2 linked regions of the Xanthobacter dioxanivorans genome follow. The main gene of each other region encodes a partner of the protein of the gene in region 2 in a complex. Links are inferred from orthologs where the notes say so. Each region holds a gene or a part of one and is shown on either strand. Other genes may lie near its edges.

Evidence for each region.
Region 1: the proteins of accB (region 2) and accD are in contact, whole or in part, in a solved structure (PDB 8UXZ), measured with the Escherichia coli proteins. The link is inferred for Xanthobacter dioxanivorans from one-to-one orthologs.

The regions. Positions count from the first base shown.
Region 1 is NZ_CP063362.1:1,757,326-1,763,986, reverse strand. Bases 1-2,883 are described here. They hold accD (acetyl-CoA carboxylase, carboxyltransferase subunit beta), read right to left. Parts: upstream 1,948-2,883; coding sequence 1,054-1,947; downstream 1-1,053. Other genes in these bases: trpA (tryptophan synthase subunit alpha), read right to left, coding at 2,137-2,883; EZH22_RS08335 (bifunctional folylpolyglutamate synthase/dihydrofolate synthase), read right to left, coding at 1-1,009. Also shown: more of trpA, read right to left, coding at 2,884-2,964; EZH22_RS08320 (hypothetical protein), read right to left, coding at 3,003-3,347; trpB (tryptophan synthase subunit beta), read right to left, coding at 3,344-4,597; EZH22_RS08310 (phosphoribosylanthranilate isomerase), read right to left, coding at 4,594-5,331; EZH22_RS08305 (complex I NDUFA9 subunit family protein), read right to left, coding at 5,402-6,388.
Region 2 is NZ_CP063362.1:5,319,071-5,325,637, forward strand. The notes cover bases 1,019-3,807. They hold accB (acetyl-CoA carboxylase biotin carboxyl carrier protein), read right to left. Parts: upstream 2,751-3,807; coding sequence 2,286-2,750; downstream 1,019-2,285. Other genes in these bases: aroQ (type II 3-dehydroquinate dehydratase), read right to left, coding at 2,827-3,267; EZH22_RS24920 (glycosyltransferase family 2 protein), read right to left, coding at 3,394-3,807. Outside these bases: eda (bifunctional 4-hydroxy-2-oxoglutarate aldolase/2-dehydro-3-deoxy-phosphogluconate aldolase), read left to right, coding at 1-186; EZH22_RS24900 (hypothetical protein), read left to right, coding at 265-864; more of EZH22_RS24920, read right to left, coding at 3,808-4,257; EZH22_RS24925 (glycosyltransferase family 9 protein), read right to left, coding at 4,360-5,643; EZH22_RS24930 (hypothetical protein), read left to right, coding at 5,782-6,567. UniProt on the Escherichia coli protein: This protein is a component of the acetyl coenzyme A carboxylase complex; first, biotin carboxylase catalyzes the carboxylation of the carrier protein and then the transcarboxylase transfers the carboxyl group to form malonyl-CoA.

The sequences.
Region 1 (6,661 bases), 3.6 Mb from region 2 along the record:
GTTCTTCCAGCTCGCACAAAGCGTGGGCGAGGGCGGCGCCGCCGGCGGCGTTGTGGCCGCCGTCCAGCCACACCTCGACCCCGGCCGGGGCGCGCGACAGCAAGGGCCCGGCGGGCAGCCGCTGCAGCCGGGCCGGCCAGTCGGCGCGCAGGATGCCGGCCTCGTGGGCCGCCGGCAGGCGCACGGCCCGAAGGGCGGCGACGGCGAGCCCCGCATTGTCGATCTGGTGCGGCCCCACGAGGCGCGGCCGCGGCAGGTCGAGCAGGCCGTCCTCGTCGGCATAGACGAGGCGGCCGCCTTCTTCCTGCACGTGCCAGTGCTCGCCGCGGACGAACAGCGGAGCGAGCTTCCGCGCCGCCGCGCGCTCGATGACGGCGAGGGCGTCCGCCGGCTGCGTGCCCACCACCACCGGACGGCGCGGCTTGATGATGCCGGCCTTCTCCCCGGCGATGGCCTCTATGGTGGTACCGAGATAATCCACATGGTCGATGGAAACGGGGGTGATGACGCTGGCGAGGGGCTGGTCGACCACGTTGGTGGCGTCGAGCCGCCCGCCGAGGCCCACCTCCAGCAGCAGCACGTCCGCCGGGTGCTCGCAGAACAGCAGGAACGCCGCCGCCGTGGTGATCTCGAACAGGGTGATCGGCGCGCCCGCATTGGCCGCCTCCACCCGGTCGAGGGCATCGGCGAGAGCCGCGTCGGACACCAGCACGCCGCCGCCCGGCGCGCCGAGGCGGATGCGTTCGTTGAAGCGCACCAGATGCGGCGAGGTATAGACATGCACCCGCTTGCCCGCCGCCTCCAGCATGGCGCGCATGAAGGCGATGGTGGAGCCCTTGCCGTTGGTGCCCGCCACGTGGATCACCGCCGGCAGGCGCCGCTCGGGATGGGCCAGGGCCGCAAGCAGCCGCTCCATCCGGGCGAGGGAGAGGTCGATCTTCTTCGGGTGGAGCGCGGCGAGGCGGGACAGGATCTCGTCGGTGGCGCGGGCGGGCTGGGGCAGGGCCATGGTCGATCTTCGGCTCGGGGCCGAGGCCCCGTGGAGCCGCCTCTTCAGGCGGCCTGCGGGCGCGGCAGGCGGCCCTTGGGCGGCAATGCGGGGGCCTTCACCAGCATCCGGCACAGGCGGCCCAGCGTGTCACGCATCTGGTGGCGGTGCACCACCATGTCGAGCATGCCGTGGTCGCGCAGATATTCGGCGCGCTGGAATCCGTCCGGCAGCTTCTCGCGGATGGTCTGCTCGATCACCCGCGGGCCGGCGAAGCCGATGAGGGCGCCGGGCTCGGCGATCTGCACGTCGCCCAGCATGGCGTAGGAGGCGGTCACCCCGCCGGTGGTGGGGTTGGTGAGCACCACGATGTAGGGCTTTTTCGCCTCGCGCAGCTCCTGGATGGCCGCCGTGGTGCGGGGCATCTGCATCAGGGAGAGGATGCCTTCCTGCATGCGCGCGCCGCCGGAGGCGGCGAACATGATGAAGGGCGTGCCCTTCTGCGCCGCCGTCTGCAGACCCTTTACCACCGCCTCGCCGGCGGCCATGCCGAGCGAGCCGCCCATGAAGCCGAAATCCTGGACGGCGATGGTCACCGGCAGCTCGGTGAGGAGGCCGGTGGCCACCTTCACCGCATCCTGGTAGCCGGTCTTGGTGCGGGCGTCCTTCAGGCGATCGATATAGCGGCGCTCGTCGCGGAACTTGAGCGGGTCGGTGGCCACGTCCGGCAGCGCCACTTCCTCGTAGGCGCCATCGTCGAAGGTGGCCTTGAGCCGCATCACCGCGTCCATGCGCATGTGATAGCCGGAGGCCGGGATGACGTAGAGGTTCGCCTCCAGGTCCTTGTGGAACACCATCTGCCCGGTCTCGGGGCACTTCACCCAGAGGTTCTCCGGAACTTCGCGGCGGGCCAGGAAGTCGCGGATCTTCGGACGGACGACGTTGGAAATCCAGTTCACGGGACCATCTCCGGGACGCGCGGGCGGCATCGCGCTGCAGCGCACATATGCCCCGACCTGCTCTAATGGCAAGTCCGTCGCGGCAAAAGTGCGGCGAAGCGGCCGCGACCGACCATTTGCCTCACCGGATGCCTCATCGGTCCTGCCGCGCGCCGGCGCACCGGCACGGGCGGGCGCCGGATGCCCCGGTCAGGCGCGCACGCCGCGCACCGCCTCGGCCAGCTCGTTCACCAGCGCCTCCACGCCCGCCAGGGTGTTGGCGGTGGCATTGCCATCCTGGTCCAGCGTCCGCCGCACCACCTCCACCAAAGCCGAGCCCACCACCACGGCGTCGGCGCCGGCGGCGATGGCCTTGGCCTGCTCCGGCGTCCGCACGCCGAAGCCCACCGCCACCGGCAGCTCGGTGTGGGTCTTGATGCGCGCCACCGCCGCCGAGACCAGGCCCGCATCCGGGGTGGCGGAGCCGGTGATGCCGGTGATGGACACGTAATAGACGAAGCCCGCCGTGTGCTTCAGCACCGCCGGCAGGCGCTTGTCGTCGGTGGTCGGAGTGGCGAGGCGGATGAAGTCGAGGCCGGCCGACAGCGCCGGCAGGCACAGCTCCTCGTCCTCTTCCGGCGGCAGGTCGACGACGATGAGGCCGTCCACCCCCGCCACCTTGGCGTCGGTGAGGAAGCGCTCCACGCCATAGACGTAGATGGGATTGAAATAGCCCATCAGGACCACCGGCGTGGTGTGATCCTCGGCGCGGAAGGCGCGGACCATGTCGATGGTCTTGGCCAGGGTCTGCCCGGCCTTCAGCGCCCGGAGGCCGGCGGCCTGGATCGCCGGGCCGTCGGCCATGGGATCGGTGAAGGGAACGCCGAGCTCGATCACGTCCGCGCCCGCGCCCGGCAGCGCCTTGAGGATGGCGAGGGAGGTCTCGCCGTCCGGATCGCCCGCGGTGACGAAGGTGACGAGGCCGGGCCGGCCTTCCTCTTTCAGCGCGGCGAAACGGTCGGAGATGCGGGTGGTCATGGGCCTGCCTGGATGGGGGAGCGGGAGGGCGAAGCGCCCTATTTCTGGCCGGTGATCGCGCACGCGGCGCGGGTGGCGCGGGAGGCGCCGAGCATGCGCACCTGATCCGATCCGGTCATCCCGCCGACGATGGAGAAGACCGTGGTGGCCGCCTTGCCGAGGGTGCGGTTGCCGGCGAAGAACTCGCAGGCGACGTAGGCCTCCGCCACCGTGGCCGTGCCGGCATTCTTCACCGACACGGAGATGTAGGCCCCGGCGGCGTCGGTGAAGACCTTGCCCGTGGAGAGCACCAGGCCGGGAGCCTGGGTCTGGGTCTGGGCGGACGCGGGCAGCGCGGCGCCGGCGAGAAGGACGGCGAACAGTGCGACGGAAAAAGGCTTCATAGGCGCGCCCCCAAGCTTGTCCCGAGAATTTCGGCCACCTGGGGCACGTCCTTGTCCCCCCGGCCGGAGAGGTTCACCACCATCAGGTGATCCCTCGGCCGCTGCGGCGCGAGCTCGATCACCTTGGCCACGGCATGGGCGGATTCGAGCGCCGGAATGATGCCCTCGAGCTTGGTCAGCAGCTGGAAGGCGTCCAGCGCCTCCTGGTCGGTGCAGGACAGGTAGGTCACGCGGCCCACGTCGTGCAGCCAGGAATGCTCCGGCCCGATGCCGGGATAATCGAGGCCGGCGGAGATGGAATGGGCTTCGGTGATCTGCCCGTCGCCGTCCATCAGCAGATAGGTGCGGTTGCCGTGCAGCACCCCCGGCCGGCCACCGGCGATGGAGGCGGCATGCTCGTGCGTGTCGAGGCCGTGGCCGGCCGCCTCCACCCCGAAGATCTCCACCGAGGGATCGTCGAGGAACGGATGGAACAGGCCCATGGCGTTGGAGCCGCCGCCGACGCAGGCCACGAGGCTGTCCGGCAGGCGGCCCTCCATCTCCTGCATCTGCTCGCGCGTCTCGCGGCCGATGATGGACTGGAAGTCGCGCACCATGGCCGGATAGGGGTGCGGGCCCGCCACCGTGCCGATGCAGTAGAAGGTGTCGTGCACGTTGGTCACCCAGTCGCGCAGCGCCTCGTTCATGGCGTCCTTCAGGGTGCGCGAGCCGGACTGCACCGGCACCACCTCGGCGCCCAAAAGCTTCATGCGGAACACGTTCGGCGCCTGCCGCTCCACGTCCACCGCGCCCATGTAGACCACGCACTTCAGGCCGAAGCGCGCGCACAGGGTGGCGGTGGCCACCCCGTGCTGGCCGGCGCCGGTCTCGGCGATGATCCGCTGCTTGCCCATGCGGCGGGCGAGCATGATCTGGCCGAGCACGTTGTTCACCTTGTGGGAGCCGGTGTGGTTCAGCTCCTCGCGCTTCAGGTAGACCCTGGCGCCCCCCTCGCGGCCGGAGGCCGCGGCCACGCCGCGCAGATGCTCGGTCAGGCGCTCGGCGTAATAGAGCGGCGAGGGCCGGCCCACATAATGGGTGAGGTAGCCCGACATCTCCGCATAAAAGGCGGGATCGGCCTTCGCCGCCTCGTAGGCCTGCTCCAGCTCCAGGATCAGCGGCATCAGCGTCTCGGCGACGAACCGCCCGCCATGGATGCCGAAATGGCCGCGGTGATCGGGGCCGGTGCGATAGGAATTGAGAGCGGTCACGACGCGCGGACTTTCGGTGAGAGATCCTCTGGCCCATCCGCCTTGAAGGCGCGGGCCGACGGGTCGGGGAAGCCGGCCGCGGCGCGGCGGGCCGCCGCGACGAAAGCCCGGATCTTCGCCGGGGATTTCACGCCCGGCGCGTCTTCCACGCCGGACGATACGTCGACCCCGTCCATCCGGACCTCGGACAGGGCCTGCGACACATTGTCGGCCGTGAGGCCTCCGGAAAGCATGAGAGGCCGGCCGACGTCAAGACCGGCCACCAGATGCCAGTCGAAGGGGCGGCCGTTGCCGCCGGGCAGCAGGGCCCCGGGATCGGGCTTGGCATCGAACAGGATGCGGTCGGCCACCTCGGCGTAAGCCGGCAGATTGTCGAGGTCCGCCCGGCTCGCCACCGGCAGCGCCTTCATCACCTCCCGGCCGAAGCGGGCGCGGATGGCGGCGACGCGCGCGGGCGTCTCCTTGCCGTGGAGCTGGAGCAGGTCGGGGGAGAACGCCGCCACCACCTCGGCGAGGAGGGCCTCGTCCGGATCGACGAGGAGCGCCACCGTCCGCGCCCGGCCGCCGACGCGCGCCACCAGGGCCGGCGCCTCGGCCAGGGCGAGATGGCGCGGGCTCTTGGGGAAATGGACGAAGCCGACGAGATCGGCGCCCGCATCGAGGGCCGCATCCAGGGCCTCGGCGGTCTTCAGGCCGCAGATCTTCACCTCGAGACGCCGGTCGTCGCTTCCCATCACTTTGCCCCTTGCGGCTGCCGCCCGCCCGGCGGGCGGCGCGGCGTCGGCGGGACGCAAGGCGTCCCGGTCACGTCTCCACGCGGGTGAACTGCCCCGCCTTGCGGAAGCGCCAGAGATAGGTGGGCAGGACCACCGCGAGCGCCGTGGGCGTGATGTCGAGGCCGCCGAAGGTACGGCCTTCCGCCTGGGCGGCGTCCGAGACCACGTTGTCCGCGCGCAGCATGGCCACCTGGTCGGTGGTGAGCGGCGCGCCCGGCGCCCACTGGGTGAGCCGGGCCATGAGGTTGGCGAGGCCGAACGGCAGGTCCACGAGCAGGCGGCTGTGGCCGATCTCGCGCAGCATCAGCTCCATCAGCTCGCGGAAGGTGCGCACCTCGGGACCGCCCAGCTCGTAGGTGGTCGCCGCCCTGGCCTTGCCGTCCACCGCCCGCAGGACGGCGGCGGCGACATCGCCCACGAAGACCGGCTGGAAGCGGGTCGCGCCACCGCCGATCAGCGGCAGCACCGGGGACAGGCGCGCCATGGCGGCGAAGCGGTTGAAGAAGTCGTCCTCGGGCCCGAACACCAGCGAGGGGCGCAGGATGACGGCCTCGGGTACGGCGGCGCGCACGGCGGCCTCGGCCTCGGCCTTGCTGCGGCCGTAGCCGGAGGGGGAGGCGGCGTCGGCGCCGATGGCGGAGACGTGCACCAGCGGCGCGCCCTGCGCCGCGGCGGCCGCCGCCACGGCGCGGGCGCCGAACACATGGACCGCATCGAACGTCTGGCGGCCGCCCTGCGCGAGCACGCCGACGAGGTTCACCACCGCCTCGGCGCCGTCCACCGCGCGGGCGACGCTGTCGGGATAGCGCACATTGGCCTGGCTGACCTGGATCTGGCCGACGAAGCCGATGGGCTGGAGGAAGCCGGCGAGCTCGGGGCGCCGCACCGCGACACGCACGCGGTAGCCGCGCATGGCCAGCGCCCGCACCACATGGCGCCCGAGAAAGCCCGAGCCGCCGAACACCGTCACCAGGCTGTCGCTCACCGGACGATCGGTCACCGTCACATCGCTCATGCCGAACCCCCGCCTTGCCGGCTCCGCGCCGGCACGCATCGGTGGCGCCGGCCCGCTCATATATAGAGTGCGCGCAGCACATACGCGATGCCGCCCCGCTCCGTAAAGCCGGCTGTTGCCGGCGGCCCGCCCCGCCCGGCGGACACCGGGCCGGAACACGGGGTCCCGCACACATGTATTGACGCGGACGCGCGCCACCCCTATAAGCCCGGCACTTCGCTGGCGGCGATAGCTGCCGGCTTGTTCACCCATTCATGCGCGACGCGGGCTGGC
Region 2 (6,567 bases):
CGCTTCTGCCCCACCGGCGGCATCGGCCCGGCGAACGCGCCGGACTACCTGGCCCTGCCGAGCGTGGTGGCGGTGGGCGGCTCGTGGGTGGTGCCGGCGGACGCCATCCGCGCCGGAGACTTCGGCAAGGTGCGCGATCTCGCCAAGGCGGCCGCGGGGCTCAAGCGGGCGGCGCGCTTCGGCTGAGGCGGCGCGGATCTGGCACGCCGGCCGATCCTCCGGTAACCTCGGGGGGATCCCTCATTCGGCCTGGATCGAAGCGGAATGACCGAGGAGCCGACGAAGCCGAAAAAGACCGTGCTGGACCTCATCACCGGCACCACGGGGCAGGTCACCGCCGTGATGATCGCCCTGACGGCATTCCTCACCCAGGTTCCGGAGCTGAAGAACGCGGGCCAGAGGGCCTTCTGCGCCGTCGTGTCATGCGCCGTGGGGCCGGATACCGCGGCCACCGGCCCCACGGCGGGCGGCAGTCCCGCCTCGGGGAGCCCCGCATCGACCAACCCGTCATCCGGCGCCGCCACGGGCAGCGCGACCGGCACCGGCACGGTCGCGGGGCGGCTGTCCGCCCTGTCGGCGGGGGGCATCGATTTCAGCGTCGCGCCCGAGCAGATGCGCGACTGGCTCGGCAACGGGCTGACGCCCTACCCCGCCGTGGCCGATGCGCTGGTGGCCCTGCTGGGCGGCAAAAAGCTGCGGCAGCCCGTCGAGCTCGACGTGATCGTCGGCTTCTATGAAAGCCGGGCCCGGTCCCCGCGCGCCGTCGCCGAGGTGGACCCGGAACAGCTGAAGGCAGCGGTGGTCTCAGCATACCGCGAGCGCCATGGCGCTTCCCCGACGGATTTTCAGTCCCTGCTCCAGTAGAGTAGAGCGCCTCTCCGACCGCCGGCGATGCAGCCTCAGGCCACCGTCTTCCCCTCGCCGTCGACGAGGAAATGCTCCAGCCAGTGGATGTCATACCTGCCTTCGGCGATGTCGCGGGTGCGCACCAGGGTGCGAAACAGCGGCAGCGTGGTGTCGATGCCGTCCACCACGAACTCGTCCAGCGCGCGGCGCAGGCGGCGCAGGCATTCGTCCCGCGTCTTGCCGTGCACGATCAGCTTGCCCACCAGGCTGTCATAGGTGGGGGGATGACGTAGCCCTGATAGGCGTTGGAATCCACGCGGATGCCGAGGCCGCCCGGCACGTGGTAGTGGGTGATCTTGCCCGGCGACGGCCGGAAGGTGGTGGGATGCTCCGCATTCACCCGGCATTCGATGGCATGGCCCTCGATCACCACGTCCTTCTGGGTCAGGGTCAGCGGCTCGCCCGCGGCCACGCGGATCTGCTCGTTGATGAGGTCGATGCCGGTGACCATCTCCGTCACCGGATGCTCCACCTGGATGCGGGTGTTCATCTCGATGAAGTAGAAGTTCCCGTTCTCGTACAGGAACTCGATGGTGCCCACGCCGATATAGCCGAGCTTGCGCATGGCGGCGGCGCAGGTCTCGCCGATCTGCGCCCGCTGGACGGCGGTGATGACCGGAGACGGCGCCTCCTCCCACACCTTCTGGTGGCGGCGCTGGAGCGAGCAGTCGCGCTCGCCGAGATGGATGGCGTGGCCCTTGCCGTCGCCCAGCACCTGCACCTCGATGTGGCGCGGGGTGGAAAGGTACTTTTCCAGATAGACGGCGTCGTCGCCAAAGGCGGCTTTGGCTTCGGTGCGGGCGGTGGAGAGGGCCTGGGAGAGGTCCTCCTTGGTCATCGCCACCTTCATGCCGCGCCCGCCGCCGCCGGCGGCGGCCTTCACCAGCACCGGGAAGCCGATCTCGGCGGCGACCCGGTGGGCCTCCTCGTCCGAATGGATGCCGCCGTCGGAGCCGGGCACCACCGGAATGCCGAGGGACTGGGCCGTCTTCTTGGCCTCGATCTTGTCGCCCATGATGCGGATATGCTCCGCCTTGGGGCCGATGAAATGAATGTTGTGGTCGGCGAGGATCTCGGCGAACCGTGCATTCTCGGCCAGGAAGCCGTAGCCGGGATGCACCGCGTCCGCCCCGGTGATCTCGCAGGCGGCCAGCAGCGAGGGGATGTTGAGATAGCTCTCGCGGGCCGCGGGCGGGCCGATGCATACGCTCTCGTCGGCGAGGCGCACGTGCATGGCGTCGGCATCCGCGGTGGAGTGGACCGCGACCGTCGCGATGCCCAGCTCCTTGCAGGCGCGCAGGATCCGCAGCGCGATCTCGCCGCGGTTGGCGATGAGGATTTTTCTGAACATCAAGGGTGCCTGCCTGATCCGAGCCGGGTCATTCGATGATGAGCAGCGGCTCGCCATATTCCACGGGCTGGGCGTTGCCCACGAGGATGCGTGTCACCGTGCCGGTGCGCGGCGCGGGGATGGCGTTCATGGTCTTCATCGCCTCGATGATGAGCACCGTCTGGCCCTCCTTCACGGTGGCGCCGATCTCGATGAACGGGGCCGCCCCGGGTTCGGGGGAGAGGTAGGCGGTGCCGACCATGGGCGAGGGCACGACGCCCGGATGCTTGGAGAGGTCGGCCACCTCGGCCGCAGCGACGGCGACGGGCGCCGCGGCCAGGACGGCCGGCGCCAGCGGCGCGGCCTGGGCGAAGGTGACCGGAGCGGGCGCGCGCACCACCCGGATGCGCAGGCCCTCGTGCTCCACCTCGATCTCGGTGAGGTCGCTGCTCGAGAGGAGTTCGGCGATCTCTTTGACGACGGCGGTGTCGATGGGGGAATGGGGAGGCTTCATCATATTCCTGCTCTTGCCGGCCGGATGCGGCCGCACGAGGGCTGTTCGAGATGGTGCGTCACGGCACTTTAATATTTCACGGCGCGGGCGGCAGGCCGGCGAGGGCGTGAAGCCCCAGCACGTAGCTCTGCGGCCCGAAACCGCAGATCACCCCGCGCGCCACCGGGGACAGATAGGAGTGGTGGCGAAAGGCTTCCCGCGCGAACACGTTGGACAGGTGCACCTCGATGGTGGGCACCCCTACCGCCGCCACCGCGTCGCGCACGGCGACGGAGGTGTGGGTGTAGGCCGCTGCATTCAGCACGATCCCCCTTGCGCCGCGCGCCTGCTGGATGAAATCCACCAGCGCGCCTTCCGAATTGGTCTGGCGGAAGACGATCTCGAAGCCGAGCGCCGTCCCCTCCGCACGGCACAGCGCCTCCACGTCGGCGAGGGTCGCCGCACCGTAGATGCCCGGCTCGCGGGTGCCGAGGAGGTTGAGGTTCGGCCCGTTCAGGACGTGGACGGTATCGGACATCCGTAACAGATCTGCCGCCGGCACCCTTCGGCCGGGTCGCTGCCTTATAGGGGTGCGCGGGCCGCAAGGAAAGAGCGGGCCGTCATCACGGCGTCGTATCCACCACCACGCCGTGGAAATTCTGCTTCAGGGCAGGTTCGCCGGGATGTTGCGCCGGGGTCCGTCGAGGCAGCCCGCGGCCTTGCCGGCACGGATGGCGAAACGGTGGAGGTCGAAGCAGGCCAGGGCCAGCAGGCAGCCCGCACCGAGGACGGCCAGCCGTCCGGCCCGACTGATGGTGCGGTGATACTTCTGCCGCACGTAGAGCTCCGAGTGCATCTTAGCGCGGTTGACGCGGAAGGTCTGGGCGAAGGACGGCTTGCTGGAGCGCCCGCCCGCATGCACCACCCGCGCCGCTGTCACCACCACGATGGGGATCTTCCGCTCCAGCGCCCGCAGGGAGAGGTCGTCGTCCTCGTGGTAGAGGAAGATGGCCTCGTCGAAGCCGCCGAGGCCAAGGAAGGCCTCGCGCGCCACCAGAAAAGCGGCCCCGTGCACGAAGCGGGTGCAATAGTCGCCGGCGATCTCTTCCGGCACGAGGCGGGCGCGGCGCGGCACCTTCTCGAAGATGCTGCCCTCCTTGCGCATCAATCGCCCGTTCTCCCCGGTGATGGCCGGCATGAGGATGGCCGGGCCGCCATAGCGCCGGGCCGCCTCCACCAGCCGGTCCACGGCATCGGGGGCGAGCTCCGCGTCCGGATTGAGGAACAGGACGAAGGGTGTCCGCGCCCGCCGCGCGCCCACATTGCAGGCGGTGCCGAAGCCGGCATTGGCGGGCATCTCGAAGATTTCGGCCGGGCGGGCCAGCGCCGCGCGCCATGCGGTGCCATCGGGCGAGGCGTTGTCGACGATGATCACGGCGTAGTCGTCGGGAACCGAGGCGACCGCGCGGCCGATCACCGCGCCGCTGTTGTAGGTCACGAACACCACGGTGACGACGGGAACGGACACGGCAACCTCGACACCACGGGACGTCGCATCCGGGACGTCGGTTCCAGGATTTGCGGCCCGGCCAGACAGGCTGTTACCGGGGCGAACCCGGACCGGCGACCGCTACAGCCGCCCTGATGCGGGGCAGCGGGCCAGCGCGGGGGTTTCCTGCGCCAGCTCTTCGGCAAAGGCAAGGCCGGCGCCCTCCGGCCGGGCCAGAGCCGCCAGGGCCGGGTGCCGCCCCACCCGCGCCAGGGCCGCGAGCACGTCGTCCGGCTGCAGCGCGGTCATGCAGCGCCGCTCGAAGGGGCACAGGTCGGCCGATGGCAGGAAGCAGGGCGCGCATGCCGTCTGCGCCCGCAGCACTTCCGTGGCCGGGCCGATGGGCGCCCACACGCGCGCCTCGGCGAAGCCGGAAAACAGCACCACGCAAGGCACCCCGAGCGCCGACGCCATGTGCGCCGGGCCCGAATCGAGCCCGACGAGCGCCTTGGCTTCGCGCAACACGGCGGGGACTTCCGCCAGGGTCAGCCCTCCGGTGAGGTCCAGCATCCGATTCCCCGGCAGGGTATCGGCAAGCGTGGCGAGGCCCGCGTCCTCCCCGGCGCGCCCCAGGAGCACCAGACCGAACGGCGTTCGCGCCAGAAGCGCCTGCGCCAGCTCCTGCCAAGCCGGCACCGGCCAGCGTTTGATGGGCAGGCGCGAGCCGACGGCGAGCACCACATAACCATGCGGAAAGCGGGCCGGGGCGGTTGCCGGCGGCGGCATGCAACCCAGCGCCCCGCCATAGCCGTGGCGCGCCGCGCGGAAAAGGCTCGACAAAGCCTCCGCGAGCAGCACGAGCCGCGTCGTCGCATCCACCGGCGACAGCAGCCCGGAGGCTCGGGCCGAGGCTTCCATCTCGGGCAGGGCGATGTCGAGGGCGAAGGGCCGGGACAGGCTCGCGAAGCCGACGCGGACCTGCGCCGCGATTCCCCACAGGAGAATGCGCGTGTCGTCGTCGTGCCGCAGGTCCACGGCGATGTCATAGGCCGGCAGCCCCAGCCGCCGCATCTCGTCCACGTCGTCGGCATCGGCACGCCGCGGAGTGCGGTCCTGGGCGCCGAAGAAATCGTAGGCGTGCACGGCGTCGAACAGACCCGTGGAGCGGGCGAGCTCCACATTGTAGGGGCCGCACAGGAGATCGAGGCGGGAGGCGGGAAAGGCCGCGCGCAGCCGTTCGCAGGCCGGCAGCGCGGTAATGAGGTCGCCGATATGGTCGAGCTTGAGCACCAGGATGGAGGGGGCCTCGGTGAGCCCCCGCAGCTTCCGGCCGGCGTCCTCGAAGGTGGCCGGCGCGAAGGGGCCGCCCTCGACGGGTCTCTTTTTTCGCCTGCGACGCCGAAACAGATCCGCGAGCCTGACCATCCCTCCCCCACGGCTGTACGCTACCTTTCGTAACGACATAACCAAGCGGCAGCAAGGGGAACGCCCTCACGATCAAGGCCGGGGATGCAGGAACGCCGCGGCTGGTCACGCCGCCGCTTCTTCGCTAGAAGGCGCCGCATGCGGGAGGCCCCAAACACGCGTGTCAGCCGGCGCCACGTCTTCTTCGTGGCCGGATACGATCCGATGACGGTGGACGGCCACCTTCGCATCTTCCTGCGCGAGCTGAAGCGCTTCGGCGCGGTCTGGAACGTCGCGACGCAAGGCCTGGACGCAGCGCCTCTGCCCACCCCCACCGGCGCCCTGTGGCGCAGCACGGCCCAGGCGCCCGGCTGGCGCACGCAGACGACGTTCGAGGTCCTCGCCTGGGACGACCTCGCCCGGGCCGACATGCGGCGGCCGCGGCGCTCCCACCTCAGGGGATCGGTGCGGGCGCTGGCGGACATGGCGGCGAGCGGCACCATCGCCGGCTATTTCCGCACCAGCCGGCGCTACGGCCTGTTCTTCCTCTTCACCTACCTGCTGCTTGCCGCCCTCTGGGGGCTCGGGCTGGCGGCCGGCATCGCCGCGGGGCGGCTGGCGGCGCCCCACCTGGGGACGGTGGCGGCCATTTTGATCGGCGCGGCGGTCGCGGCCGGGGCCGGGCTGCTGCTGATGCGCTGGCCCGGCCGCAGGTTCCGCCTCAAGCAGTCCCTCGACCTCGCGGAATTCTCCGTGGACTTCGTGCGCGGGCGCCACCCCCAGGTGGACGCGCGCATCGGCGCCTTCGCCGACCGGCTCCGCGCGGTGGAGCAGGCCGCCGCGTCGGAAGGGATGGACGAGATCGTCGTCGCCGGCCACAGCCTCGGCGCCATGCATGCGGTGAGCGCGGTGGCGGCGGCGTTGAAGGCGGACCCGGATTTCGGC